One region of the Janibacter limosus genome, then DNA from elsewhere that is predicted to be linked to it. Evidence: predicted binding sites of a transcription regulator. Region 1 holds the regulator's gene; each other region holds the start of a gene.

Region 1 (9,599 bases):
TTGCCGGCGGCGCAGTGGACGACGGCACCGCCTGCGCTGTCGCGCACCGCGGCCAGGGCCGCAGCGACCGAGTCCGGCCGCTTGGTGAGGTAGCCGGTGTAGTGGCGTCCCCAGAAGTCGCCATCGCGCGGAGTCGACTCATCCCGTCCCCAGCGCACCGCGAGGGCCTCCTCGACAGTCCGGTCAGGGTCCTGGTCCTCGGCGAGCAGGCTGAAGTGGTGGTGCGTCAGGGGAGTGGCCCGCAGCGGGCCCTCCCCGGTGATCTCGTACTCGACATTGCTGCGCAGGTCGACCACGTCGGTCACGCCGACCTCGTCGACGAGGCGACGGACGTCCCCTTCGCTCAGGTCCTGCAGGTTGTCGCTGCGGATCAGCCGCCCCTCCCGGGTCAGCCGCCCGTCGCGGGTGGGCAGCCCACCGAGGTCACGCATGTTGACGACGCCGTCGAGCTCGATCCATCGGGTCATGAGCCCACCGTAGTCACCGGGTGGGAGGATGGCCGCGTGCGTCCCCCCTTCGGCATCTACCTCCACGTGCCCTTCTGCACGGTCCGTTGCGGGTACTGCGACTTCAACACCTACACCGCCACCGAGCTCGGCCCCGTCGGAGGGGCGAAGGGAGCGAGCGTCGCCACCTTCGTCGACGCCGCGATCCTCGAGCTGGACCTCGCCGCCGCCACGCTGCCGGACGCGCCACCGGTGTCGACGCTCTTCGTCGGCGGTGGCACGCCGACGCTGCTGCCGCCGCAGGACCTCGTGCGCTTCCTCGACGCGGTGCGCGAGCGCTGGGGGCTGGCTGACGACGTCGAGGTGACCACCGAGGCCAACCCGGACAGCGTGACCGAGGAGTCCCTGAGGGTGCTCGCGGAGGGTGGGTTCACCCGGGTGAGCATCGGCATGCAGTCGGCCGTGCCCGAGGTGCTCGCCACGCTCGACCGCACGCACGACCCGGCCAATGTCTCTCGTGCCCTGTCCGCCGCCCGCGCCGCCGGTCTCGCCGTGAGCCTCGACCTCATCTACGGCACGCCGGGGGAGAGCCTGGACCAGTGGCGCACCTCGCTGGAGACGGCCATCGCGCTGGCGCCCGACCACCTGTCGGCCTATGCCCTCACCGTCGAGGAGGGCACCAAGATGGCCGTCCGCGTGCGCCGTGGCGAGCTGCCGATGCCGACCGGTGACGACGAGGCCGACAAGTACGAGCTGGCCGACGAGCTGCTCGCGGACGCTGGGTACGACTGGTACGAGATCAGCAACTGGGCGCGTACCGATGCCGATCGCTGCCGGCACAACGAGGCGTATTGGCGCAGCCACGACTGGTGGGGCGTCGGGCCGGGTGCGCACAGCCACGTCGACGGCGCACGGTGGTGGAACCTCAAGCACCCGGCGACCTGGGCCAAGGGCCTCGCCGAGGACCACCCCGAGGCCGAGCGAGAGGACCTGACGCCCGAGCAGCGAGCCGACGAGGCGATCCTGCTGGGGGTCCGTCTGCGTGAGGGCCTGCCGACCGATCGCCTTGCGGCGCAGGGGCGAAGGGCGGTCGCCGGGCTCGTCGCGGACGGTCTCGTCGACGGTCGCGCGGCCATCGCCGGTCGAGTCGTCCTGACCCGTCGTGGTCGCCTCCTCGCGGACACGGTCGTCCACCAGCTCATCGCCGGTGAGCCGGACCCCGTGGTGGTCAGCGGTGCCTGACGTCCCGCAGATCCCCGACCTCATCGCCTTCTTCGACCTGCTGGGGGTCCTGGCCAACGGCCTGCTCGGTGGCGCCGTCGCCCGTCGCTACCAGCTCGACCCGGTGGGGTTCACCGTCCTGGCCATCATCTCGGCCCTGGGCGGTGGGGCGATCCGCGATGTGCTGCTCAATGTCCAACCGGTGGCACTGACCGACCTGCGCTATCTCACGGTCGCGCTCGTCGCCGCGGCCATCGCCTACCTCGTCCCGCTCGAGGGACGACGCTGGCGACAGACCTTCCCCTGGGTCGATGCCATCGCGCTGGGGACCTGGGCGGTCGTCGGCACGCAGAAGGCGCTCCTCAACGACATCCACTGGCTGCCGGCGATCCTGCTGGGTGTGCTGACCGCCTGTGGCGGCGGCGTGGTGCGGGACATGATGCTCGGCAATGTCCCGGTCATCCTGCAACGCTCGGAGCTGTACGCGACGGCGGCCTTTGCCGGCGGCGCGACCCTGGTGCTGCTCCACCTGGCGACCACCGGTCCGCTGGCCTCGCTCGGCGGGGTCCTCGTCGGTGGCGCCGTCTGCCTCCTGGCCCGCAAGCACGGGTGGATGCTGCCGACCGAGCCCCGGTGGGCGACCAGCCGCGTCCACCGTCGGTGACTCGGTTGGTCAAGAGATGGCCTGTCGGTGTCATGAGTTTGGTAAGGAGGTATTGCCAGATGCTGGGGGGGGATACTTTCTCTGGACTTGGCCGAGGGAGCCGGCCCAACAAGGGGGAAATATGAAGCTGATATGGATGCGCGGTCTGGCGGGTGTCGCTATTGCGGCGGCCACGGTGCTGACGACAGCAGGTCCCAGCGTGGCGGGACCACGAACTCCGGGAGATCCGTTTGAGGTGGTGCGCACCACGAGCAATCCCTTTGCAGTTTATGAGGGGACCACGAGGCGCGGGGACGCAGCGATCAGTTACCGCCTTGCGAAGTTGGCTACGGGGCTGAGGTCCCAGTCAGCGTGGAAACTGAAGGACACCAGCCAGGACGGGCGCTTGGTGCATGGGAGAATGACGACCATGGTTAATTCAGGTTGGTGCTACGCCCCGAAGTACACGTCGTGTAACCAAGAATACTACCCTTATGGTGGCGTCACTAAGACACAGGGGTGGGGAGGTTCCTACCGGAGCAACTGGATGTTCATTCATCAGGGGGTTTCGACGACCGGAACGTTTGCTCGGCTGTCAGCGCGAATGTGCATCACCAAAGTTTGGCGACCCGACTTTTGTGGTAGTGGGTACGCGATTTCTTCCGGCTGGCAGTACTGACGCACGTGTCGGACAAGGTTGACTCGGAATCTGTCCGCCTGATCGCGTTCTCGGCCCGGCGCGGGCCGTTCCGCCTGTCGCGATTGGACATTCAGCTCAACGCGGAGCGCATTGCCCTCATCGGTGTCAACGGGTCAGGCAAGACGACTTTGTTGCGTTCGATGCTCGGGGTGCTGCGCCATTCCGGGACCCTCTTGGTCGGTGACGTATCCTCCGCGCACCTCCCGCCAGAACGGACAGGCTTCGTCCCGCAGGACGTGGACTTTCCGTTGCTGCTCACAGTTGAGGAGTGCGTCGGGATGGCCGCTGACCTGAAGGAAGTGCCAGCCGCCACGCGAGATCGATCCGTGACCGACGCCTTGGCGGCCGTGGACCTTCTTGACGTGCGCGCCTCGCGCGCCGCACGGCTCAGCGGCGGACAGAAGCGTCGCCTAGCCTGCGCGCAGGCGCTCGTTCACGACCCGCAGATCGTGCTGATGGACGAGCCGACCGCGGGCTTGGACCCGATCCAACGCGATCGGCTGAGACGGATCCTTCAGGACCTGCCCCGTGATCGGCTGGTACTCGTCACCTCGCACATCCTTGAAGACGTTGCAATGTGGGCCGAGCGCTTCCTCATCCTGAGTGAGGGCGAGATCATTCATGACCTGCAGCACGACGAGTTGGGCGACCCGGATCAGCGGCTTTCGGCGCTGAACGACCTGCTCGCCTCGGTGCCATCGCGATGAGGTGGCTGAGAGCCAACCCGGTCGGCCCTGCGGTCTTCGGCTGCTCCGTGCTGATCCTCATCGTCGGGCAATTGTTGTTGCCGCCAGCGTTGCGCCATGACGCCGCATCGACTGTCGACATCTCCGGAGCCCTGCTCTACCTGTGCCTGCCGCTGCTCGCGATGTTCGTGGCCTTCGGGGTGGCGTGGGTCCAGAAGGTGCACACGCTGCGCACGTTGCTGGCCGTGCGCCCGCGAGCTGCTCGTCTGCGTGGCCTGATGGCCATGGTCACCTGGGCTGGAGCGGCGCCCCTTTTCGTAGCGGTCCTAACCGTCGTCCGCACGCAGGACTTGGCCGTGGATCGACCGCTCTTCGCTGCCGTGACACTCCCTCAGGTGCTGTGGATGTGCTTGATGACCTCGATCGGCTACCTCGTTGGATCCGTCGCGCACAGATTCGTGGCGCCAGTGCTCGCCGGTGGGCTGGTGCTCGTGCTCATCGTCGCCGAAGGCGGAGGGCTCTACCCATTGGGCCACAGCGCGGCACTGGCGGGGATGACGCCCACCACTGACTCCTGGATTCTTCCCGTGGTGCTGATGTCGGGCACTCTGGCCGGAGGGATGCTCGTCATCTTCGCATTGCCACTGTGGTCCTCACGAACAGCCATCCTCGTTGCACCGATGATGGTGTTGATCGTTGCGTTGGTCGGACCCAGGGTGCCCCCGCAGGAATTCCGGCAGGCGAGTGCGGCGCAGAAGTGCACCGACGGGCCGGTGGTCGTCTGCTCCTCGGCGGCGCACCGGCAATGGGCAGCGGCGACGTCAGACTCCGCTGGTCGACTGTCTCAAGCTGCCACGGACCACGGCCTGACCCTGCCAGTGAACGCGATGGTGATCAATGCAGGTGATGCCAAACCACAGAAGCGGACTCGCGATGGAGAAGCCCGGATCTACCTGGACACCCGCGCCGCACCCGTGAGCATGCCCGTGGACCAGTTGGCTCAGGTTCTCGTGGGCATGAGTTGCGAGAACGATCAAGGTCAGGTCTTGGCTGCCGTCGCGGCGTGGTTGGCGGCATCAACGACGGACACTTCGGACGCGTTCTCGCGTGCTTGGCCCGAGTTCGCAGCACTGTCCGAGGCGGACAAGCGTGCGGCCGCTCGCCATGCTTTCTCAGGTGTCGAGTGCGGCGGACAGTGAGGTTGACGTGGCTCAGCGTTCGGGCAACGGCGGCAGAGCATCTGGTGTTTCTCTCGGCTCTCATCTGCGGGTTCATCTGGGGTGCCGTCAGACTCCCCCTGCCCGTGGAGGTGGCACTACCGCCCGACGCGGCGCTCATCTGGGCGTGCGTCATCGCATGTGCATCTGGAGTGTGTCTGCGTCCGGTCCTCCCCTGGCACGATGACATCCCACGGCGTCCACAGCCGATGTGGGCCGCAGGACGTGTCCTCGTCATCGTCGGCACAAGCGGGTTCGTCGTGCTTGCAGTGCTCCTCTTCGCTCCTGCGGGCGAGGGGGACGAGGTGCATGTGTCCCTGGCCCGCAACATCGCCGCCCTCATCGGGCTCACTCTGCTCACTCGGCGCCTGCCCTGGGGGGTGTGGTCGGTCCTGCCCTGGCTGTGGGTCTTCGCGGCGTTACTGCTCGGACGTGACCAGCGTGGCCAGATCGAGGCGTGGGCCCTGCCCATGGCCGAGCCTCTCCACGGATGGCCGACGGCTCTAGCTCTCCTGCTCATCGGGTCCCTCGTGCACGTCGTCGGCGAGCTGCGGAGGGGGTGACCGGTCCGCGGACTGCGCTGTGACTCACGGGTACCGGTGACGCACGATGATGACCATGACCACCACGCGAACTGCCATTGTCACCGGAGCTGCCCGCGGGATCGGCCGGGCCATCGCCCACCGGCTCGCCACCGACGGCCACCACGTCGCCGTCCTCGACCTCGACGAGTCGGCCTGCCAGGTCGTCGTGGACGAGATCACCGAGGGTGGCGGTACCGCCCTCGCCGTCGGCGTGGACGTCTCCGACCCCGAGCAGGTCGAGGCCGGCGTCGCTCGGGTCGCGGCCGAGCTCGGCGCCCCGACGCTGCTCGTCAACAACGCCGGGATCATCCGCGACAACATGCTCTTCAAGATGTCCGTCGACGACTGGGACTTCGTCATGGCGGTCCACCTGCGCGGCGCCTTCCTCATGACCAAGGCCGCCCAGGCCCACATGACCGCGCAGAAGTACGGCCGGATCGTCAACCTGTCCTCGACGTCCGCCCTGGGCAACCGCGGCCAGACCAACTACTCGGCGGCCAAGGCGGGCATGCAGGGCTTCACCAAGACCCTGGCCATCGAGCTCGGCAAGTTCGGCGTCACCGCCAATGCCATCGCGCCCGGGTTCATCCAGACCGACATGACGGCCGCGACCGCCGAGCGGATGGGCGTGCCCTTCGAGGACTTCCTGGCCCACGCGGCCAAGGAGACCCCGGTCGGCCGGGTCGGCCAGCCCGAGGACATCGCCGCCACCGCGTCCTTCCTGCTCTCCGAAGAGGCCGGCTTCGTCTCCGGCCAGGTCATCTACGTCGCGGGTGGCCCGCGCGACTGACCGCACCTGCGCATTTCCTTAAGGTCGTGCGGCGGTTGGTGCGCATTTCCTTAAGGTCGTGCGGTCCTCACTCCGGCGCGGTCACGAAGTCGATGAGCTCCTCCACGCGCCCGAGCAGCGCGGGCTCGAGGTCGGCGTAGGAGCGCACGGTGCCGAGGATCTGCTTCCAGGCCCGGGCGATGTCGGCCTGCGTCTCGTGGGCCCAGCCGAGGTGCGCGCAGATCCCGCGCTTCCACTCCATGGAGCGCGGGATCGTCGGCCACGCGTCCATGCCGAGGCGCTGCGGCCGCACGGACTGCCACACGTCGACATAGGGGTGGCCCACGACGAGCACGTGGTCGGGTGCCACCCGGTTGGCCTCCGCGACGATGCGTGACTCCTTGCTGCCCGGCACGAGGTGGTCGACGAGCACCCCCATCCGGCGGCCGCGGCCGGGGGAGAACTCGCGGATCGCGGCGGCCAGGTCGTCGACCCCGTCGAGAGGCTCGACGACGACGCCCTCGACGCGCAGGTCGTGGCCCCAGACCTTCTCGACGAGCTCGGCGTCGTGCCGGCCCTCGACGAAGATCCGGGACGCGAGGGCCACCTTCGCCTTGCCGTCGTGGACGGCCACCGACCCGCTCGCGGTGCGCGAGGACTGCTGCCGGACCGTGGCCAGGGCCGCACGCTGGGCCCCCTTCGGCGCGGTGAGCGTGACCGGACGCCCGTCGACGTGGAAGCCGGGGCCGAGGGGGAAGGCCTTGACCTTGCCGCGGCGGTCCTCGAGGTGGACGACGTGCACGCCGCCGGCCTTCTCCACCGAGACGACAGCGCCGACCCAGCCGGTCTCGACGTCCTCGACGACGGTTCCGCGGGTGGCCTCGAGGGCTTGGGACGTGGGGCGCGACAGCCTGCCCTTGGACTTCCAGTCGCCGGAGAGGACATCCTTGCCATATCGATCGCTCACGCTGGGACCGTAGGCGCAAGCGGGCCCGCGGGGGCGGCGGCACGCCGGATTCCGGGGAATGCCTGCCCCGGTCGTAGACTTGGCACTCAGGTGGACCGAGTGCCAGTGGTCCGGTCGTGTGTGTCGAAGGGAGGTCCGGATGAGCCAGGAGCAGCGCCGCATGGCCGTGCTCAGCGCCATCGTCGAGGACTACGTGCAGACGTCGGAGCCCGTCGGCTCCAAGGCACTGCTCGACCGCCACCAGCTCAACGTCTCGGCAGCGACCGTGCGCAACGACATGGCGGCCCTCGAGGACGAGGGCCTGATCGCCGCCCCGCACACCTCTGCCGGGCGCATCCCCACCGATGCGGGCTACCGCCTCTTCGTCGACCGTCTGGCGGCCGTGCGTCCGATGTCGAAGGGGGAGCGCGCCGCGATCACCGACTACCTCGAGGGGTCCGACGACCTCGACGTCGTCCTGGACCGCACCGTGCGCCTGCTGTCGACCCTGACCCGTCAGGTCGCCGTCGTGCAGTACCCGTCCCTGACCCGCAGCACGGTCAAGCACATCGAGCTCGTCCCGATGAGCGAGACCAGGCTCATGGTCGTGGTCATCATGGGCAGCGGTCGGGTGGAGCAGCGGATCGTGCCGATCGGCATCGACTACATGACCGCTGACGGTGCTGCCGCCCTGGCGAGTGCCCGGGCGCGGATCAATGCCGCGACCCGTGACCGACGGCTGGCCGACGCGCTGGCCTCGCTCGCGACCCTCCACGACGAGGACTCCGGCACCGAGGACGCCCTGACGGCGGGGGTGCTCGCCTCGATCGAGGAGGCCCTGGCCGAGGAGCGCGCGACCAAGGTGACGCTCGCCGGCACGGCCAACCTCGCCCGCAGCTCCAGCGACTTCCCGATGACGCTCGAGCCCGTGCTCGACGTCCTCGAGCAGCACGTCGTCCTGCTCCGGCTCCTCAGCGCCGGGGCCACGCAGGACGTCTCCGGCATCACGGTGCGCATCGGCTCCGAAAACCCGGTCTCCGGGCTGCAGAGCACCTCGCTGATCACCTCCGGGTACGGCGCCGGCGACGAGCAGGTCGGCGCCGTCGGGGTGCTCGGACCGACTCGCATGGACTACCCCGCGACGATGGCGCAGGTGCGTGCCGTCGCCGCCTATCTCTCGCGGATCGTGGATGCCTGACCCGGCGCCCGCACCGCACACCCGTAACCCGACCCACGACCTACGAGGACGTCACGCGTGAACGACTACTACGAGGACCTCGGCGTCAGCCGCGAGGCCACGCCCGAGGAGATCAAGCGGGCCTACCGCAAGCTCGCCCGCACCCTGCACCCGGACGTCAACCCGGGCGCCGAGGCCGAGGAGCAGTTCAAGAAGGTCTCGCAGGCCTACGACGTGCTCTCCGACGAGGCCAAGCGCAGCCAGTACGACCGGGGCGGTGACCCCTACGGCGGCTCCCACGACGGCTTCGGTGCCGGCTTCACCTTCAGCGACATCATGGAGCAGTTCTTCGGCCAGGCCGCCGGCGGCGGGGGGCGCGGTCCGCGCTCGCGCGCCTCGCGCGGCCAGGACGGGCTCGTCGGGCTCGAGGTCGACCTCGCGACCGCCGTCTTCGGTGGTCAGGAGGACCTGACGATCGACACCGCGGTGGTCTGCACCTCGTGCTCCGGCGACGGCGCCCAGCCCGGCACGGGGCGTCGCCGGTGCGACACCTGTGGTGGTCGCGGCGAGGTGCAGCAGGTCCAGCGCTCCTTCCTCGGCCAGGTCATGACCAGCCGCCCCTGCCCCACCTGCCAGGGCTTCGGCGAGGTCATCCCCAACCCCTGCCACGAGTGCTCCGGCCAGGGCCGCGTGCGCAGCCGCCGGACGATGAAGGTCCGCATCCCCGCCGGCGTCGACTCCGGCACCCGCATCCACCTCGCCGGCGAAGGGGAGGTCGGTCCCGGTGGTGGTGCTGCTGGCGACCTCTACGTCGAGCTGCGCGTGGCCGAGCACGAGACCTTCACCCGCCGTGGTGACGACCTGCACGCGTCCGTGGCCGTCCCGATGACGGCGGCCGCCCTCGGTGTGACGATGAGCTTCGCCACCCTCGACGGTGAGCAGGAGATCACGATCAAGCGCGGCACCCAGCCCGGCGACACCATCGTCCTCGACGGACTGGGCGTCACCCACCTGCGCCGCGAGGGTCGCGGCGACCTGGTGATCCACGTCGACGTGCGCACCCCCACCAAGCTCGACGCCGAGCAGGAGCAGCTGCTGCGCGACCTCGCGCGGGTCCGCGACGAGGAGCAGCCCGACGGCGAGCTCGACGACGTCGACTCCGGCTTCGTCGGCCGGCTGCGGCACGCCTTCAAGGGCCGCTGACCGGGCT
Region 2 (9,599 bases), 500 kb from region 1:
GGCACCGGGGCCATGCTGCCCAACACCTGTCGCTGCGACGAGCAGGTCGACAACGGCATCGCCATCTCCTGGGCGCGCGACCTCTCCCAGGGCGCTACCGTCACCCTGTCGAGCCTGACCTTCTTCTCTCCTCAGGGCACGACCCCGCTGACGGTCACCAAGACCGTTGACCGGGCGCAGGCCACGGCCGGCTCCGAGGTGACCTACGCGATCACGTTGACCAACGACGGCGCCACGGCACAGGAGATCACGTCGGTGACCGACTCCCTTCCCGAGGGCTTCACCTACGTGCCGGGCTCGACCAGCGGCCTGACCGCCACCGACCCGACGGGCACCTCCGACCTGACCTGGACGGGTGACTTCGAGGTCCCGGCTGCCGGCGACGACGGTCCGGGTACCGCGACCCTGAACTTCCGGGCCACGGTCTCCGACGTCCCGGGGACCTACACCAACTCGGCTGGCGCCGAGGGGCCCGGCGCCACCGTGGTCACGGCCGACGACACCGCTCCGGTGACCGTCGTCGCGGCGACCGCCACGAGCACGTCGACCACCTCGACCTCGACCTCGTCGTCGACCACCTCGACCTCGACCTCGTCGTCGACCACCTCGACCTCGCCGACGAGCTCCTCGTCGACCACGTCGAGCGAGACGGCCGAGCCCACGTCGACCGCGACCACGTCGACCACCACGACGCAGCCCACGGCCACGATCTCGCCCGAGGGACCGCAGACCCCCGACAAGGTCCAGACCGACGGCGGGCCCATGCGCTCCGGGCTCGGTGACGCCGGACTGTGGCTCTTCGGAGGCGCGGGTGGTCTGGCGCTGCTCCTCGCACTGCGTTGGACCGTCGTGCGACCGATCCGCCGCCACTGAGCGGCGGTCCAGCCCGACTGACCGACGAGGCCTGCAGGAGCACCGGCTCCTGTGGGCCTCGTCGTGCGTGGGGCAGCGCGGCGGCGGGAGGGCCGGCTGCGAGAGGTCAGGAGTCCGGGGGACGGACCACGAGGACGGTCTGGGCCCCGGCGACGCGGGTCAGCACGATCGTCGCGCTCTCGCCGCTGCCGGCGTCGCGGCCGATCCTCAGCTGCTTGCGCAGCTGGTCCTCGTCCAGGCGGATACCGCGCTTCTTGACGGTGAGCCCGGTGATGTTGCGTTGACGCAGCCAGGAGCGCAGGCCCTTGACGGAGAAGGGCATCGCCTCGAGGACCTCGAACCGCCGGGCGTGGCCCAGGTCGAGCGCGAGGTCGCTGGTGACGTAGCCGAGACCGGCCTCGAGCTCCATGCCCGACACTGCGCCGGTGACAGTGCCGATGAGCCCGGCGCGGTTGACCGCGCGGTCGCCCTCGTAGAGCCAGCGTCCGATGTCGTCGATCGACCCGGCGGCAGCCGGGTCGTCCTCGCAGGTGCGCTGATCGACCTCGACCGGTGGGGCTCCCTTCCTCAGGACGCGGGCGCTACGGCCGGCCTCCTTGACGAGCGGGCCCCACCACACGGCGCACTCCAGGACCGTGCCCTGCCACGAGGTCCACTGCGCCTCGGTACCCAGCGGCGGGATGTCGTGGGGAAGGGAGGGGGAGAGCTTCGCGCCCGTCGCCGGGACGTCGCGGGCGACCGAGAGGACGAAGTCCCACGACGGCGAGATCTCGTCGAGGCGGAAGACGCGGCGGGTGCGTCCGGACCGGTCGGTGACGCCCGGCGTCCGGCGCGCGGGGTCGAGCCACACCCCGGCTCGTGAGTGCAGGGGGTCCACCGGGGCGTCGAAGTCCTCGGCCACGCCGGTGCGGGCGCGGCTGTCGGGCCACGGGCGCAGGTTGACGTCGGCGATCGCCGCAGTCAGAGGGTCGGCGTCCACGCCGTGGACCGTGACGCCGAGGGCGCTCATCGCCATGGCGTCGGATCCGATGCCGCACCCGAGATCGTGGACCGTGGCCAGGCTGGCTGCGGCATACCGACCGGCGTGGGTGGCGGCGACCTCGAGCCGGCTGGACTGCTCGAGGCCGTCGGGGGTGAAGAGCATCCCCTCGGCGAAATCGCCGAACTTGTCGCGGGCGCGGCCCTGCAGGCGCTTTTGCGTCAGGAGCGCGGACACCTGGTCAGGTGAGAGGCCCGTGCCTCGCAGCCGGGTTGCCTGGGTGACGGCGTCGCCCTCGGTGTAGTCGGGCAGATCGTGCAGGGCAGCGTGTCCCTCGGGGGAGGCCAGCCAGCGCACGGTCGTCAGTTCCACGTCGCCCATTGTCACGTACATGTGCGGAATTGGCACTCAGGTTGACCGAGTGCCAGCGTCGGCCTAGATTTGCTCTTGGCACTCACCACTGGCGAGTGCCAGAACGCTACGGCTGGTCGACCCCCGCGACGGCGCCCGGCCCGGCACCCAAGAACTCAATTTCACGACCCTCACTTAAAGGAGTCAGCGTGTCGGTTTCCATCAAGCCGCTCGAGGACCGCATCGTGGTCCAGTCCGTCGAGGCCGAGCGGACCACCGCATCCGGTCTCGTCATCCCGGACACTGCCAAGGAAAAGCCCCAGGAGGGCGAGGTCGTTGCGATCGGCCCCGGCCGCTTCAACGACGCCGGCGAGCGTGTCCCCATGGACATCGCGGTCGGTGACCGCGTCGTCTACTCCAAGTACGGCGGCACCGAGATCAAGCACGGCGGTACGGAGTACCTCATCCTCAGCGCCCGCGACGTGCTCGCGATCGTTTCCTGAACCAGAGCACAACGCATGTAGCTGACGCCCCGGGTGCGGCCCCTCCCGGGCCCACCGGGGCGTCGCTCCATTTCCCCCCTTCGCAGCATTTTTAAGGACAAACATGGCCAAGGAACTGGAGTTCAACGACTCCGCCCGTGACGCCCTCCAGCGTGGCGTCGACCAGCTCGCCAATGCCGTCAAGGTGACGCTCGGCCCCAAGGGCCGCAATGTCGTCATCGACAAGGCCTGGGGTGCGCCGACCATCACCAACGATGGTGTGACCATCGCTCGTGAGATCGAGCTCGAGGACCCGTACGAAAACCTGGGTGCCCAGCTCGCCAAGGAGGTCGCCACCAAGACCAACGACGTCGCCGGTGACGGCACGACGACCGCGACCGTCCTCGCCCAGGCCATGGTCAAGGAGGGCCTGCGCAATGTTGCCGCGGGCGCTGCCCCGTCCGGCCTCAAGCGCGGCATCGACAAGGCCGTCGAGGCCGTCGCCGGTCGCCTGCTCGAGATCGCCCGCGAGGTCGACGGCAAGGACGAGATCGCCCAGGTCGCGTCCCTCTCCGCCCAGGACCAGGGCATCGGCGCCACCATCGCCGAGGCCTTCGACAAGGTCGGCAAGGACGGCGTCATCACCGTCGAGGAGTCCTCGACCGCCGAGACCTCGCTCGACTTCACCGAGGGCATGCAGTTCGACAAGGGCTACATCAGCCCGTACTTCGTCACCGACCCGGAGCGCATGGAGGGTGTCCTCGAGGACGCCTACGTCCTGATCAACCAGGGCAAGATCTCCACGATCCAGGACATCCTCCCGGTGCTGGAGAAGGTCGTCCAGTCCGGCAAGCCGCTGCTGATCATCGCCGAGGACATCGACGGCGAGGCCCTGTCGACCCTCGTGGTCAACAAGCTCAAGGGCATCTTCAACGTCGCGGCCGTCAAGGCCCCCGGCTTCGGCGACCGCCGCAAGGCGATGCTGCAGGACATGGCCATCCTCACCGGTGGCCAGGTCATCGCCGAGGAGGTCGGGCTCAAGCTCGACCAGGTCTCCCTCGAGGACCTCGGCCAGGCACGTCGCGTCGTCGTCACGAAGGACAACACGACGATCATCGACGGCCAGGGCGACGGTGGCGAGGTCACCGGTCGGGTCAACCAGATCAAGGCCGAGATCGAGCGCACCGACTCCGACTGGGACCGCGAGAAGCTCCAGGAGCGCCTCGCCAAGCTCGCCGGTGGCGTCTGCGTCATCCAGGTCGGTGCCCACACCGAGGTCGAGCTCAAGGAGAAGAAGCACCGGATCGAGGACGCGATCTCCGCGACCCGTGCGGCGATCGAGGAGGGCATCGTCGCTGGCGGTGGCTCCTCGCTGGCCCACGCCGTCGCCGTCCTCGACGACCTCGCGCTCGAGGGCGACGAGAAGGTCGGGGCCAACATCGTGCGCACCGCCGCGGTCGAGCCCCTGCGCTGGATCGCCGAGAACGCCGGCCTCGAGGGCTATGTCGCCGTCGCCAAGGTGCAGGAGCTGACCCCCGGTCAGGGCCTGAACGCCGCGACGGGCGAGTACGGCGACCTCATCGGCCAGGGCGTCATCGACCCGGTCAAGGTCACCCGCTCGGCGCTCATCAACGCCGCGTCGATCGCCTCGATGGTCCTGACCACCGACGCCCTCGTCGTGGAGAAGAAGGAGGAGGAGCCCGAGGCTGCCGGCCACGGACACTCCCACTGATCTCCTGATCTGACCCGGAGGGGGTCGCCCACCAGCTGGTGGGCGACCCCCTTCGTCATGCTCGTCAGCGAGTTCGCCGCAATCGACAGGCACTACTTTCGTGGGTCCGGGATGGCAGCTAGGAGGTCCTGAGCAAGGAAGGCGACAGACATCGAGACGTTGCCTGGGTCACCTACCCCTGCCTCTGCTCGTCCGGCCATCATCGACCCGAGCGCCTCCGGCCCATCTGCGAAGAGTTGGCGGAGATAGGTGAGCGCCTGCCGCGTGCTCTCGCCTGCGATCTCTTCATCGAGCAGTCGCCGTACGGTCGCGGCCATGTCCGAGGTGGTCGTTGCGACCAGGAGCCGGTAGCTGTCGTGGGCGTCCTTGTCGTTGAGGCGGTCCGGGGTGTGGAGACGCTCGCCCAGCTTGTGCATCTTCGCGATGAGGAGTGCCGCGGGGCCTGCGACATTGATGGAGGCGCTTCGCCCGTCGCCGTCGAGCGAGTTGACTGTCATGGGCGAGTGATCGACGACAGATGCTTCCAAACCGGCTGCCCGTCGAGCGGAGTTCTTGTCATGTGGCGGGACCTGCACGCTTCGCCGAGCATGTCCGCCAGCCAGCACCTCGGGAATCATGAGGTCGACGGGGATGCCTCGCGGTGAAATCCAGGCACCAGGCTGCTTGCTGGTCGGATTGATGATGAAGCCTGCTCGCGCCATCGCCTCCTCGAGAAGGGGGTCCTCGCCGAGGCTGCGGGGGTCGATCGCCAGGTCGGAGTCCTTGGTTGCTTCCGCGAGTGCGAAGGACGCGGCGCCGGTCCGAAGGTAGATTGCTTGTGCGCCGATCAAGATGATCGAGTCATGGTGGGCATCGAGCGCGATGACCGCGTCCAGTAGGGCGGCGCGGGCTTCAACGATCAAGTTGTCGTCGCCAGTCATCTGGGTTCTCCTTCATCCACGCGATCAGGAACTCGCCTTCCGAGGGGTTGCGGCCGGGTCCGCCGAGCAGGTCCGCCGCGGACTGGCTCGGAGCAACGATCGTGATGCCTTGCCAAGTGGTCGAGCGGGCGTAGACGACGGGAGATCTCGGAGAAGCGACGATGACGTTGGCTCCGGTCTCCACCGGACGGAGACCGAGCGTGGTCGCCAGCGTCTCCGGCTCGGTCGTATACAGCAGTGCGAGTCGAGGCTCTGCGTACGGCGCGTACGGCTGTGCAGCCAAGGAGCCGCTCACTGCGTAGGACTGCCCTTCGGTCAGCCCTCGAAGCTTTGTTGCGAGGGCGTCGATGCCGCGGGGCTCGAGATAGCCGCGGGTGCTGTTCGTGTCGAGGAAGGGAGCATCCTGGCTCCAGCGCCGCAGGAGCTCGGGCCAGTCCACGGTTGTTACTGGTCCGCGGCTCTCCCGCGTGATCAGGCCTTCGTTCGTCAGGTAATCGACCAGCCGGTAGGCGGCGCCGATTGATGTCCCCGCGACGTTGGCCAGCTCGGGCACCGTGAGTGGTGGTACGTAGTCGGCAAGTGCTCGAACCATCAGCGCGGCGGGGAGGCCTTTGAGGCTGGCAGTTGGTCGGCCGGCGCGCCGCCAGGGGTCGGTCGTCGCGCCGCGGTCGGCGATGAGAACCAGCGGGTCCTCTGCGCGGAGGAAGATGTTTCCTGTGGCGTCCATGTAGGAGACGCCTCGTTCGCGGAGCAGGTCCTGGATCTGCCTGCTGAGATAGCGGGTCGCGAGCATCCACGGGCCGCGCTCCTTGCTCTCCTGGCGGGCGGGAGGCCCGCTGACGTAGCGCTGCTGGTCCAAGAGGGAGAGCACGCCGGCGCGGGTGATGGATCGCTTGACCTCGACTCGGAAGGTGAGGGCGGATGAGTCGGATCGCCGGAGTTTGAGGATGGCATCGGTTTTTGGATCGGAGCTGGTGGAGAGGTCTACGTACCAGTCCGGCGGCAGGGTCGCCTGCAACCGCCCGCCTGCTTGCAGCATGACATCTCGTTCGGAAAGGGGCTGGGGGCCGTATCCGTCGGAGGGCATGATCAGTGTGCGCCGCTGGGTCGACATTTCTCGATAATAGCAAAGTTCCGTCAAGGGCGGAGGGTCGTAGTTTCCAGAAATTACACGCGCGTGTGGATTCGCGTCCAGGCGAGTGCAAGGTCTGGTGGGAGGCCGATCATCCGATCGCCCACCACGCACTCAACTCGCGGGAAGGAATGCCTGAACGAATCTCTTGACACAATCTATTCACACAGTGAATAGTGGCGTCATGACAACGGGGCACGTACTCATGGGGCTGCTGAGCAGGGGGCCGCAGCACGGGTACGACCTCAAACGTCATCACGACGAGCTGCTCCCGGCGGCGCGACCCATGGCCTTCGGTCAGGTGTACGCGGCGCTGGGGCGGCTCGCCGGCAAGGGATTAGTGACCCAGGTGGCCACCGAGCAGGACTCCGGTCCGGAGCGGGTCGTCTACGAGCTGACGCCGGCCGGTCGTGAAGAGGTCGGGGAGTGGGCTGCAGAGGCTGACGGTCCTGGGGACCACGTCGCCAACCCGCTCGCGACCAAGATCGCCGTCGCCCTGCTCGTGGGTGGCGAGCCGGCCGCAGTGGCCTTCCTGCGCCGCCAGCGCACGGCTCACCTGGAGCGCATGCGGGTACTGACCCGTGACAAGCGCGAGGCGAAGGGGGACCTGCACCGGGTCCTCGCCGCCGACTACGCACTGAGCCACCTCGATGCTGACGTCCGGTGGATGGAGGACGCGCTCGAGCGCGTCCACGACCTCGAAGGGGACCGATGATGATGACGCTGCACAGCGAGGGGCATGCCCTCGCCATCTCAGCGACGGGGGTCGACCACGATTACGGCAAGCGCCCGGCGCTGCATGGGGTCGACCTGTCCGTCGCGGCCGGAGAGATGGTGGCCGTCACCGGACCCAGCGGCTCGGGCAAGTCCACGCTCCTCCACGCACTGTCTGGTGTCCTCCGCCCGGGCGAAGGGGAGGTCCGCCTCGGTGAGCACGTGGTCACCTCGATGAGCGAGGACGCGCGCTCGCGGCTGCGCCGGACCGATGTGGGCGTGCTCTTCCAGTTCGGTCAGCTCATCGACGAGCTGACCCTTGCCGAAAATGTCGCGTTGCCGCTTCTGCTGGAGCGTCGCAAGCGGGACGACGCGCTCGCGACGGCGAAGGCGTGGTTGGCCAGGGTCGACGTGGTGGACCTCGCTGACGAGCTGCCGGGTGAGGTGAGTGGCGGCCAGGCCCAGCGGGTCGCTCTCGCACGGGCGCTCGTGACCAATCCGGGGGTGCTCTTCGCCGACGAGCCGACCGGAGCGCTGGACTCGCGGGCGGGGGATTCGGCCATGGAGCTGATCTCTGACATCGCCGCCGAAGAAGGGCTCACCGTCGTGCTGGTCACGCATGACGCGCGCATCGCGGCATACGCCGACCGCGAGGTCGTCCTGCGCGACGGGCGCGTCGATGCCGACGAGAGCGTGGGTGCGCGGTGAGCCTGTCCTGGGTCGAGGCGACCCGGCTCGCATCGAAGGGGGGACCAGCCGATCGGTTGCGGAGGTGGTTGATCGCGGGGTGTGCGGCGCTCGGAACGCTCCTGACATCAGCGATTGTCAGCATTCCCAGCTTTTGGAGCTCCAACGACAGCGTGTCGGTTGAGTCGATGCTGGGCTTTGTCGTCGGTGACCGTGACATCGGGATCGGGGCGATGGTGGGCTTGTCCCTGTTGGTGGTCATCGTCATCCACCTGACGGCGACGGCTGCGGCGTTTGGCGCCCCTGCACGCGACCGACGTCTTGCCGCCATGCGTGCAGCAGGGGCAACCGGGGACGATGTCTCGGCGGTGCAACGGGTCGAGGCCCACATGTGGAGCCTCCCGGGGGTCCTCGTCGGCCTGGGCCTGTTCTACCTGCTGATGTCCGTGGTGGTCCCACGGTTCACGGTGGCGTTCGTGCAGGGGTATGACGACGAGGCGAGGGTGGAGCAGCTCCCGGTCTTGATCATGAAGGACTGGCCGCATCCCCTTGCCGTCGTCGGGGCAGCGCTCCTGGTGCCGATCCTGCTGGCATGGATCGTCCCCATGGTCGGGCGCACCCCGGGGACCGGCAGCGCGATTCGGCGCGAGGGTCGCGCGCATCGATCTCCATGGGTGGCGATCACCCTGGTGGGCACCTACATCGCCGCCATCGTCATCGTGGTCGGACTCTTGGTGCTGGTCCGCCTGCAGGAGTCCGCGATGGCGCAGGCAGCGATGGCAGGGGTGCTCATGGTGACCCCGCTCGTGCTGGTCCTCAATGTCGTCGCGACCCTTGCTTGGTCTGCCGAGGGGCTGACCAGTTGGATGGGGCGATTGCTGTGCGGTCGGAGTTCGGCGACCTCGGTTTTGGCAGGTCGCATGATGCAGGCGCGACCCTCACTCGCGACACGAACCGCGGTATCGCTCGTCCTGGTCGCCCTCGTCGGTGGTCTGGCCGTGTCCTTGCGTAGCAGCGCGGGGAGCGTGACTGTCCACAATGCCGAGGTCAACGGGTACTCGGCGGACGAGTTCGGAGGGGTTCTTCCCTTCGACGTCGTCTATTTCACCGCTTCCGTCGACGCAGTGCAGGTGCTGACGGTTGTGGCCGGATGTCTGGGAGCGGTGGGTTTCCTGGTGGCAGTGGCCGATCAGGTGTCGCGTCGTGGCAGTGGTCTGGCCAGACAGGTCGCGCTCGGAGTCCCACGAGGTGTGCTGCGGCGTTCACTCGTCATCGAGGTGGTGGCGCCTGTGAGCGTCATGGTCAGCATCGCGATGGCGGTCGGTGTGGCGGCCCCGATGGGCTTGGCGATGAGCGCCTCGGACGCGGTCATCGTGGACGCGATGCACTGGGGACGTCTTGCCGGACTGTGGGTCCTGCTGGTCGGTGGGGCCACGCTGGCAGCCTGGGTCGGAGGGTTCGCCCTTCCCCGCACCTCTGACCCGCAGCGCATCCGCGATCGCGAGTGACCCCCTTCGTCATGCCTTGAGCCCTGCATTGCCGTGGGGGAATGCAGACTCAAGACCCACCCACGCAAAGAGAGGTGGTGGCGACCGGCAATCCGGTCGCCACCACCTCTCGTCGTGGAAAGGGAGGAGGGTCAGGTCGTGACGATGACCCGGACCTCGACGGTCTCCTCGAGGTCGCGCAGGCGCTGCTCGGTGTCGGCGGGGAGGGTGCTGGCCAGGTC
Region 3 (9,599 bases), 1.7 Mb from region 1:
CCGCCTCTCCGGGGACAGCGCGCTGGCCTGGGCGCGCGAGCGCAAGACCCTGCCCGACGGCGACTTCGGCCGCTCGCGCAACCAGGGCCTGCTCCTCGCGGCGGCCGCGGTCCAGGCGAGGGTCAAGGGGCCGGGTGTGGTGCCCGGGGCGCTCACCGTCATCGACGAGCACGCGAGCAGCGACCTGTCCGCGCAGGAGATGCTGCTCTTCGCCGCGTCCTTCTACCGGGTCAACCCGACGGCGGTCGGCCACGCCGTGGCCAAGGGCCCCACCGCCATGCAGTCGGGCCAGTCGATCGTGCGTCTCGACGAGGAGTCCAAGGCCGCCTTCCGCGACTTCCGGGACGGTCGCCTCAGCTGACCCCGGCCGGGTGGACGCGCACCTGGCTCGCCTTGACCGCGACCCACACGGCGTCGCCGGGCCGGAGGGGGAGCGCGGCCAGCGCCGCGGGCGTCACCTCCGCGCTCATGGCGAAGGGGGTCTCCAGCCACACGCGGACCCGCCCGGCGTGCGCCTCCACCCGGGAGACCCGCCCGTGCCAGACATTGCGCGGCGACCCCTCGGGATGGTCGTGGTGCAGCGAGACCGCGTCGGGCGCGAAGGTCACCCAGCACGGCCCGGTCACCGCGTGCGGGCCGGTCGCGATGTCGAGGTCCCCGGCCCGCGCCCCGCCTCCCGGCAGCGCCTCGGCCCGCAGCAGGTTGACCCCGGCGAGCCCCGCGGTGAAGTCGCTGCGCGGGTGCTCCAGCACCCGACGGACCGGTCCGTGCTCGACGGGTCGGCCGAGGACGGTGAGGGTGTCGGTGGGGCCGTCGGCGACGGTCAGGACGTCGAGGACGTCATGGGTGACGAGCACGACCACGAGGTCTGCCCGCTCGTGGGTCACCCGCGAGAGCACCGCGCGCATCGCGGGAGTCGCCTCGACGTCCAGGGCGGCGAGCGGCTCGTCGAGCAGGAGCGCCGCCGGCTCGGCCGCCAGTGCCCGGGCGAGGGCGACGCGCGCGGCCTGCCCGCCCGAGAGCTGGGAGGGTCGACGATCGGCGAAGTCGCTCATGCCCACGACCTCCAGCCAGTGGTCCGCGCAGGCGCGGGACTCCCTTCGTCCCCTGCCGTGGCTCCGCGGTCCGAAGGCGACGTTGTCGCGCACGGCCAGGTGGGGGAAGAGCTGCCCGGCCTGCGACATGAGCACCACGCGGCGGCGGTGCGGGGGGAGCCCGTCGAGGGGGCGGCCGTCGAGGACGAGGCGGCTGGAGTCCGCCCGCTCCAGACCGGCGATGACCGCGAGCAGCGAGGACTTGCCGGCGCCGTTGGGCCCGGTGATCGCATGCCGACCGGGGGGCAGGTCGAGGTCGACGTCGAGACCGCGCTCGGCCCACCGGGCACGCACCTGCAGGCTCATGCGGCGGCCCTCGTCGTGCGCGCGTAGACGGACCCGACGATCACCGTGGCGAGCACGACGAGCACGAGGGACAACGCGATCGCGGCGTCCGGGTCGACCTCGCGCTGCAGGTAGATCTCCAGCGGGAGCGTGCGGGTGCGGCCCTGCGCGGACCCGGCGAAGGTGAGCGTCGCGCCGAACTCGCCGAGCGCCCGGGCGAAGGCGAGCACCGAGCCCGACAGCAGCCCGGGTGCCACGAGCGGCAGGGTGACCCGGGTCAGCCGCCGCCACGGACCGGCGCCGAGGGTGGCGGCCGCCTCCTCCTGACGCCGGTCGAGACCGCGTACCGCCCCCTCGAGCGACAGGACGAGGAAGGGGAGCGCGACGAAGGTCTGCGCGAGGACGACCGCGGTGGTCGAGTAGGAGATCGACAGGCCCGCGGCGACCAGGTGCTCACCGAGCAGGCCGCGCCGACCGAAGGTCGTGAGCAGCGCCAGACCACCGACGACCGGAGGCAGCACGAGGGGGACGAGGACCAGCGCCCGCAGGGCCGACTGCCCCCGCCAGCGACCCCGTGCCAGCAGCAGCGCGAGCGGTGCGCCGAGGAGGATGCACAGCGTCGTCGCGATGACCGAGGTGCGCAGCGACAGCAGGAGCGCGGTCACGGACGCCTCGGAGGTGAGCAGCGGCCAGAGAGTGGCGACGTCGACGGACGAGATGAGCCCGAGCAGCGGGACCACGACGACGAGGATGGCCACCGCCGCGGGGATCCACAGCCATACGGGAGGTCTCACGGGGCGCCGAAGCCCTTGTCCTTCAGCACCTTCTGGCCCTCCGGGCCGGTGACGAAGTCGACGAAGGCCTGGGCCTTGTCGGCCCGCGGGCTGCCGTCGAGGGTCGCGATCGGGTAGGAGTTGACGACCTGACCGGCCCCCTTGGCCGGGACGGTCGCGACCTTGTCGCCGGCCCCGGTCGCGTCGGTGACGTAGACGAGCCCGGCGTCGGCCTCGCCCGCGGTGACCTTGGTGAGGACGTCGGTCACCTTGGACTCCTCGCTGGCCGCGTCGACGGTGACGTGCTGCCGCTGCAGCAGCGTCTGGGTGGCCGCGCCGCAGGGGACCTGCGGGGCACACACGACGACGGCCAGGTCCTTGTTCGCCAGGTTCGTCAGGCCGGTGATCCTCTTGGGGTTGCCCGGCTCGGTGATGATCGTCAGGGTGTTGGTGGCGAAGATCGTCGGCTCACCGTCCACGGCGTCCTTGACCTTGTCCATGTTCTTCTCGTCGGCAGAGGCGAAGACGTCGATCTGTGCGCCGTTGGTGATCTGCGTGGCGAGGTCGGAGGACCCGGCGAACTGCAGATCGACCTTCACGCCGTCGTGCTCGGCCTCGTAGGCCATGGCGATCTCCTCGAAGGACGAGGTGAGGGAGGCGGCCGCCGCGACGTGCAGGGTGGTCCCGTCGCCGGAGTCCGTCCCCGACCCGCAGGCGGCCAGGGCCAGGGCGAGCGCGGTGACCGCGGTCGTGGCGATGAGGCGCCTCACGATGCGCTGCCCGGGGTGCCGATGACGACATTGGTCGACTTGATCGATGCGACGGCGACGACGCCCGGCTCCAGCCCCAGCTCGTCGGCGGCCTCGCGGGACATCAGGGAGACCACGCGGAAGGGCCCCGCCTGCAGGCTCACCTGGGCCATCACCCCGTCGCGCAGGACCTCGGTGACGATGCCGCGCATCCGGTTGCGGGCGGACTCGTCGGTGACCGGTCCGACCGGCGCGGGATGGGCGATCTCCTGGGCGAGGCGGGCGAGGTCGGCGCCGTCGACGAGGACGGGACCACCCCCCTTCGTCGCGGTGAGGCGACCACCGTCGATCCAACGTCGGACGGTGTCGGGAGAGACCGCGAGCAGCTCCGCCGCGTCTGAAACTCGCATCTGCGCCATGGCGGTCACGATATCAGCGCATCTGCGCCAATAATCCGCACGACCTCAAGGACGTGCGGGTTCGTCGGGTCGACCTCAAGGACGTGCGGGCTCAGGCGTCGGGCAGGTCCGCGGGGCCGAAGGGGGTCGGCTCGGCGATCTTGGCCGTCACCGAGTCGCCGGACGAGCGGCCGGTGAGCCGGCGGTGCACCCACGGCGCGGCATAGGCGCGGGCCCAGCGGGCCGTCTCGGCGACCTGCTCGCGGCGGGCGACGGCCGGCGCGGGGTCCAGTGGCGCGCGCCAGTCGGGGTCGCTCACCGGCTGGGCGAGGGCGGACAGCGCCTCCTGCGCCACGCGTCGGTGGCCCTCCGTGCTCAGGTGGATCCGGTCGGTCGACCACAGCCGCCAATCGCGTAGCGCGCGCAGGCCCCACAGGTTGAGCACGTGCGCGCCCTGGCGCTGGGCGATGGAGAAGACATTAGCGCTGTGCACCGCGTGCCGGGAGCGAAGGGAGGACAGCAGCCCCGCGTCGGCGGGGTCGGCCGGCGTGGCCATGAGGACGTCGGCGCCGGTGGCGCGGAGGGTCACCACGGCCTGCTCGAGGCGGTCGGCGATCTCGTCGAGGTCGACCCGCGGGCGCAGGATGTCGTTGCCGCCTCCGACGATCGAGACGAGGTCCGGGCCGGCGTCGAGCGCGGCGTCGAGCTGCGGGCCGATGACGTCGTCGAGCTTGCGGCCGCGGACGGCGAGGTTGGCGTAGTGGAACTCGCCCTCGGGGACTTGGGTCGACAGCGCGGCGGCCAGCCGGTCGGCCCAGCCGACATAGCGGCCCTCGGCGCGCGGGTCCGCGTCGGACATGCCCTCGGTGAAGGAGTCGCCGATCGCGATGTAGCGGCGCCAGGGGTGGACGGTCTCGGTCACGGCAGTCTCCAGTCGATCGGGTCGGCGCCCTGCTGGGCGAGCAGGGCGTTGGCGGCGCTGAAGGGCCGCGAGCCGAAGAAGCCGTGGCGCGCGGACAGCGGCGAGGGGTGGGCGCTCTCGACGCGGGGCACGTCGCCGAGAGCCGGCGCGAGGTTGCGCGCCTTGCGGCCCCAGAGGATCGCCACGAGCGGACCGCCGCGCGCGGCGAGCACCTCGATCGCGCGGTCGGTCACGGCCTCCCAGCCCTTGCCCTGGTGGCTGTCGGGGGCGCCGGAGCGCACCGTGAGGCAGCGGTTGAGCAGCATGACGCCCTGCTGCGCCCACGGGGTGAGGTCACCGGTGCTCGGCGCCGGGACCGCGAGGTCGTCGACGAGCTCGCGGTGGATGTTGACCAGCGACCGGGGGAGGGGGCGCACGTCCGGCGCCACGGCGAAGGACAGGCCGATCGCGTGCCCGGGCGTGGGGTAGGGGTCCTGGCCGACGACCAGGACCCGGACCTCGTCGAGGGGGATGGTGAAGGCGCGCAGCACGTGCTCGCCCGCGGGCAGGTAGCCGTGCCCCGCGGCGATCTCCTCACGCAGGAAGTCGCCCATCGCAGCGATGGTGGGAGCCACCGGCTGCAGCGCCTGCGCCCACGAGGGGTGGATGAGGTCGGTCAGCAGCTGGGTGGGCACCGGTCAAACCTACGACGTACCGATCCCCCCGACGCAGGGGCATCAGGGGGATCGGACGACGTGGGACCGGCTCGTCAGCAGGTCGCGCTGGTGGGCGGCACGGGAGCGCCGGCCAGGTCGTGCAGCTCGATGCGCACGGCGTGCTCGATGAGCGGCGCGAGGAACTCCGGGTGGGTGTTGGTCGCCTCCATGCGCTCGCGTGCGGTGGCGACCATCGCCTCGATGCGCTCGCAGGCCACCTGCGGGTAGCGCACGCAGAGGTCTGCGGCGATGTTGGTGACGACGTGATCGACATTGATCGTGAACATGTGGGCCTCCCCGGTCCGTGTCCGCCCGTGCGGTCAAGATGAACGCAAGGTTAACAGAAGGTGTATTCGACGACGTTCCCGCCCTCGTGGCGTGTCCGTGGGGAGCGCCCGGCGAGCGCGGGGAGAGCTCGGGGCGAAGGGCTGGGCCGGTGCCGGATCGGCCCTAGAGTGCCCTCGTGCATGGATTCGCTGATGACAACACCTCCCTGGCGGAGCTGGCCCAGATCGTCCTCGACTACTCCAAGGAGCGGCTCGAGCTCGACCCGGTGCCGCTGGACCGACCGCTGACGCCGGCACAGCTGCAGGAGGAGGCCGGTCAGACGATCACCGCCGAGGGTCTGGGTGGTCACCGGGCGATGGACCTCTTCGCCGAGGTCCTCGCGCCTGCGTGCCTGTCGGTCGACCACCCGCGCTACCTCTCCTTCATCCCGTGCGCTCCCACCGAGGCGGCCGCGATGTTCGACCTCGTCGTCGGGGCGAGCTCGATCTATGCCGGGTCATGGCTCGAGGGGTCGGGCGCCGTCTACGCGGAGAACCAGGCGCTGCGGTGGATCGCCGACCTCGTCGGCCTCCCCGAGTCGTCGGGCGGGGTCTTCGTCCCGGGCGGCACGATCGGCAACCTGTCGGCCCTCGTCGCGGCCCGCACCGAGGCGCGGCGCACGGCACCTGCCGGCCAGCGGCCCTTCCGCGTGGCGACCACCCGCGGCGCGCACTCGTCGATCCAGTCGGCGTGCGACGTCATGGACGCCGAGCTGACGGCCGTCGAGCCCGACGAGCGCGGCCGACTCACGGGTGAGCGGCTGCGTGAGGTCCTGCTCGCCAACGGTCCCGAGACCTACTTCGCCGTGGTCGCGACGGCCGGCACGACCAACTTCGGCATCATCGACGACCTGACCTCCGTCGCCGAGGTCTGCCGCGAGCTCGGCATCTGGTTCCACGTCGACGGCGCCTACGGCGGCGCCGGCCTGGCCGCGCCGTCGGTGCGCCATCTCTACGCGGGCATCGAGCACTGCGACTCCTTCATCGTCGACCCGCACAAGTGGCTCTTCGCCCCCTTCGACTGCTGCGCGCTGCTCTACCGCGACCCGGCCGCCGCTCGCAACGCGCACACCCAGCGGGCCGGCTACCTCGACGTGCTCACCGACGCGCCGGACTGGAACCCCACCGACTACTCCGTCGGCCTGACCCGCCGGGCGCGCGGGCTGCCCTTCTGGTTCTCCCTCTCGACCCACGGCACGCAGGCCTACACCACCGCGGTGGAGAAGACGCTCGAGGTGGCGGCCTTCGCCGAGGCGGAGATCCACCGCCGCGACGAGCTCGAGCTCGTCGGCGAGCGCTTCCTGTCCGTCGTCGTCTTCCGACGCACCGGGTGGAGCGCGGCCGACTACGCCGCGTGGTCGGACCGGATGCTCGACGAGGAGTTCGCCTTCATCGTGCCCACCGTGCACGAGGGGGAGACCCTCGCCCGCTTCGCCATCGTCAACCCGCAGACGACCACGCAGGACATCAGCGACATCCTCGACTCGATGGGCTGACCCCCACGACAGGCCGCGGCCCCGGGCGGGCTGCCCGGGGCTGCGGTGGGTGAGTCACTCCTCGACGAGGGTGCTCACTCCCCTGCGAAGACCAGGTTGCCGCGGCAGGATCCTGCGCCGGCCAGCAGCAGGCCTGCCGCCATGACGCAGGTGATGAGTGTCCTCTTCATGATGCTTCGTCCTTCCGAGACGAGGGTCCCGGCCCCTGCCCCCCGGGTGGTGGCGCCATTGCCGCCACCCACCGAATTTGCTCTTTGCTGACCATTGCGGCCCAGGCGTGCGCCGAGCGGTCATCGCTGTGACGGATGGGACGAAGGGGGCGTGAGGGACTCCCTTCGTCGTCGCTGTCCAGCCGACACGCCGAGGTAATGACAAGCATGTGATTCCGCCGGTACAGTGCGTCGCGTGAACCTCGCCGACCAGTCCGCCCAGCCGACCCCCTCGGTCCCGCTCACGGACCGCGACCGGGAGATCCTGGCCTTCGAGCGCCAGTGGTGGAAGTACGCCGGCTCAAAGGAGCAGGCGATCAAGGAGCTCTTCGACATGAGCTCCACCCGCTATTACCAGGTGCTCAACGGCCTGATCAACAACCCGGCCGCCCTGTCCGAGGACCCGATGCTCATCAAGCGGCTGCGCCGCCTGCGCGACCAGCGCCAGCGCACCCGCAGCGCCCGCCGCCTCGGCATCGAGGTCTGAGCGCCCGGCAGATCACGGATCTGTCACGGATCGCCCACCGGGGCAACCGCTCCACGCCCGGTGACGTCTCAACGCACGAGAGGTCGTCGGGGTGGTTCCGGTGCGCAGGGGGTACCGGAGCCACCCCCGCCTTGGCATGGTGGACCCATGGCTGAGATGGACTGGAGCACCCCCGCCGGGCTCGCGGCGATCAAGGACCACCTGACCGGGCGCATCGACGGGTGGCGGCAGCCGGTCGCCTGGGCGGTCGGCATCACCTCGGCGAGCAGCGACCCGAGCTGGCAGCTGCCCCACGTCAACACCCCCGGCGGCCGCCACGGTCTGGCCGCCGTGGTCCTCGCCTCCGTGCTCAGGCATGACGGCTCCACCGCGACGCTCGCCCTGTCGCCGGAGCAGCTGGGTGCCGCTGTCGAGGGCCTGGCGCCGGCCGAGGCGTGCGCCGAGGTCCACCACGCCAACCTCGGCGTCTGGCGCGGTCTGCTGGCCGAGGTCGAGGGCAACCCGGCCCGCGAGCTGGTCGCGATCTTCGTCGCCGACCTCGCCGACCCGATCACCTCGGACGCCGACGGTGCGATGCGCGCCACCTTCGAGGACCTCCACCCGCGGACGTGACGCGTGTGCACTCGACCACCGAGAGTGCCAATAATGGCGTTAGCACTCTCCCCGTGAGAGTGATAATCCTTGACCGGTCAGGTGAGGGGTTCGACCGCACGGTGACGTGAGCCGGGTGGTCGCTCTCCGTCCGTCGCGGGCGCCCCCGGTCATGACCCTTCGATTCGCGTGGAGGACCACCCGAATGGCAAAGCTCATTGCTTTTGACGAGGAGGCCCGACGCGGCCTCGAGCGGGGAATGAACACCCTCGCCGACGCCGTCAAGGTCACCCTTGGCCCCAAGGGCCGCAATGTCGTCCTGGAGAAGAAGTGGGGAGCCCCCACGATCACCAATGACGGCGTGTCCATCGCCAAGGAGATCGAGCTCGACGACCCGTACGAGAAGATCGGCGCCGAGCTCGTCAAGGAAGTTGCGAAGAAGACCGACGACGTCGCCGGTGACGGCACGACGACGGCCACCGTGCTCGCCCAGGCGCTCGTGCGCGAGGGCCTGCGCAATGTCGCCGCCGGCGCCAACCCGATGGCCCTCAAGCGCGGCATCGAGAAGGCCACCGCGGCCGTCTCGGACGAGCTGCTCGCGATGGCCAAGGAGATCGAGACCAAGCAGCAGATCGCTGCCACGGCCTCCATCTCTGCTGCTGACCCCGAGATCGGCGCCAAGATCGCCGAGGCGATGGACAAGGTCGGCAAGGAAGGTGTCATCACCGTCGAGGAGAGCAACACCTTCGGTCTCGAGCTCGAGCTCACCGAGGGCATGCGCTTCGACAAGGGCTACATCTCCGGCTACTTCGTCACCGACACCGAGCGCATGGAGACCGTGCTCGAGGACCCCTACGTCCTCATCGCCAATTCCAAGATCGGCTCGATCAAGGACCTGCTCCCCGTCCTCGAGAAGGTCATGCAGGCCGGCAAGCCGCTGCTGATCATCGCCGAGGACCTCGAGGGCGAGGCCCTGTCGACGCTGGTCGTCAACAAGCTCAAGGGCACCTTCAAGTCCGTCGCCGTCAAGGCCCCGGGCTTCGGTGACCGCCGCAAGGCCATGCTGGCCGACATCGCCATCCTCACCGGTGGCCAGGTCATCTCCGAGGAGGTCGGCCTCTCGCTCGAGACCGCCGAGCTCGACCTGCTGGGTCGCGCTCGCAAGGTCGTCGTCACCAAGGACGAGACGACCATCGTCGAGGGCGCTGGCGACCAGGACCAGATCTCCGGTCGCGTCAACCAGATCAAGGCCGAGATCGAGAACAGCGACTCGGACTACGACCGCGAGAAGCTCCAGGAGCGCCTCGCCAAGCTCGCCGGCGGCGTCGCCGTCATCCGCGCGGGTGCGGCCACCGAGGTCGAGCTCAAGGAGCGCAAGCACCGCATCGAGGACGCCGTCCGCAATGCGAAGGCTGCCGTCGAGGAGGGCATCGTCGCCGGTGGTGGCGTCGCGCTCCTGCAGGCGACCAAGGCTGCCTTCGCGAAGCTCTCGCTCGAGGGTGACGAGGCCACCGGCGCCAACATCGTGCGCGTCGCGGCCTCTGCTCCGCTGAAGCAGATCGCGACCAACGCCG

What was found. The regulator HrcA, encoded in region 1, represses chaperone genes, less so after heat shock. The targets are predictions, from matches to a motif close to TTNGCACTCGNNNNNNNCGAGTGCNAA.
Region 2: a site for HrcA is predicted at 2,254-2,280, ahead of groES (co-chaperone GroES). Genes of this name have one in related genera too.
Region 3: a site for HrcA is predicted at 8,086-8,112, ahead of groL (chaperonin GroEL). Genes of this name have one in related genera too.

What each region holds. Positions count from the first base shown of each region.
Region 1 is NZ_CP036164.1:982,158-991,756, forward strand. Features, by position in the region: gene EXU32_RS04750 (tyrosine-protein phosphatase) at 1-467, opposite strand, end outside; gene hemW (radical SAM family heme chaperone HemW) at 504-1,688, shown strand; gene EXU32_RS04760 (trimeric intracellular cation channel family protein) at 1,681-2,331, shown strand; gene EXU32_RS04765 (ABC transporter ATP-binding protein) at 2,995-3,717, shown strand; gene EXU32_RS04770 (hypothetical protein) at 3,765-4,895, shown strand; gene EXU32_RS04775 (hypothetical protein) at 5,174-5,476, shown strand; gene fabG (3-oxoacyl-ACP reductase FabG) at 5,532-6,287, shown strand; gene EXU32_RS04785 (DUF3097 domain-containing protein) at 6,355-7,233, opposite strand; gene hrcA (heat-inducible transcriptional repressor HrcA) at 7,373-8,410, shown strand; gene dnaJ (molecular chaperone DnaJ) at 8,468-9,592, shown strand.
Region 2 is NZ_CP036164.1:480,496-490,094, forward strand. Features, by position in the region: gene EXU32_RS02370 (DUF11 domain-containing protein) at 1-873, shown strand, start outside; gene EXU32_RS02375 (class I SAM-dependent methyltransferase) at 980-2,224, opposite strand; gene groES (co-chaperone GroES) at 2,413-2,706, shown strand; gene groL (chaperonin GroEL) at 2,810-4,417, shown strand; gene EXU32_RS02390 (GSU2403 family nucleotidyltransferase fold protein) at 4,510-5,337, opposite strand; gene EXU32_RS02395 (helix-turn-helix domain-containing protein) at 5,309-6,451, opposite strand; gene EXU32_RS02400 (helix-turn-helix transcriptional regulator) at 6,654-7,184, shown strand; gene EXU32_RS02405 (ABC transporter ATP-binding protein) at 7,181-7,891, shown strand; gene EXU32_RS02410 (FtsX-like permease family protein) at 7,888-9,378, shown strand; gene serA (phosphoglycerate dehydrogenase) at 9,510-9,599, opposite strand, start outside.
Region 3 is NZ_CP036164.1:2,839,604-2,849,202, reverse strand. Features, by position in the region: gene EXU32_RS13600 (LCP family protein) at 1-361, shown strand, start outside; gene EXU32_RS13595 (sulfate/molybdate ABC transporter ATP-binding protein) at 354-1,400, opposite strand; gene EXU32_RS13590 (ABC transporter permease) at 1,397-2,173, opposite strand; gene modA (molybdate ABC transporter substrate-binding protein) at 2,170-2,922, opposite strand; gene EXU32_RS13580 (TOBE domain-containing protein) at 2,919-3,320, opposite strand; gene EXU32_RS13575 (SGNH/GDSL hydrolase family protein) at 3,412-4,221, opposite strand; gene EXU32_RS13570 (uracil-DNA glycosylase) at 4,218-4,895, opposite strand; gene EXU32_RS13565 (three-helix bundle dimerization domain-containing protein) at 4,970-5,203, opposite strand; gene EXU32_RS13560 (pyridoxal phosphate-dependent decarboxylase family protein) at 5,380-6,738, shown strand; gene EXU32_RS13555 (DUF3263 domain-containing protein) at 7,135-7,434, shown strand; gene EXU32_RS13550 (hypothetical protein) at 7,582-8,046, shown strand; gene groL (chaperonin GroEL) at 8,231-9,599, shown strand, end outside.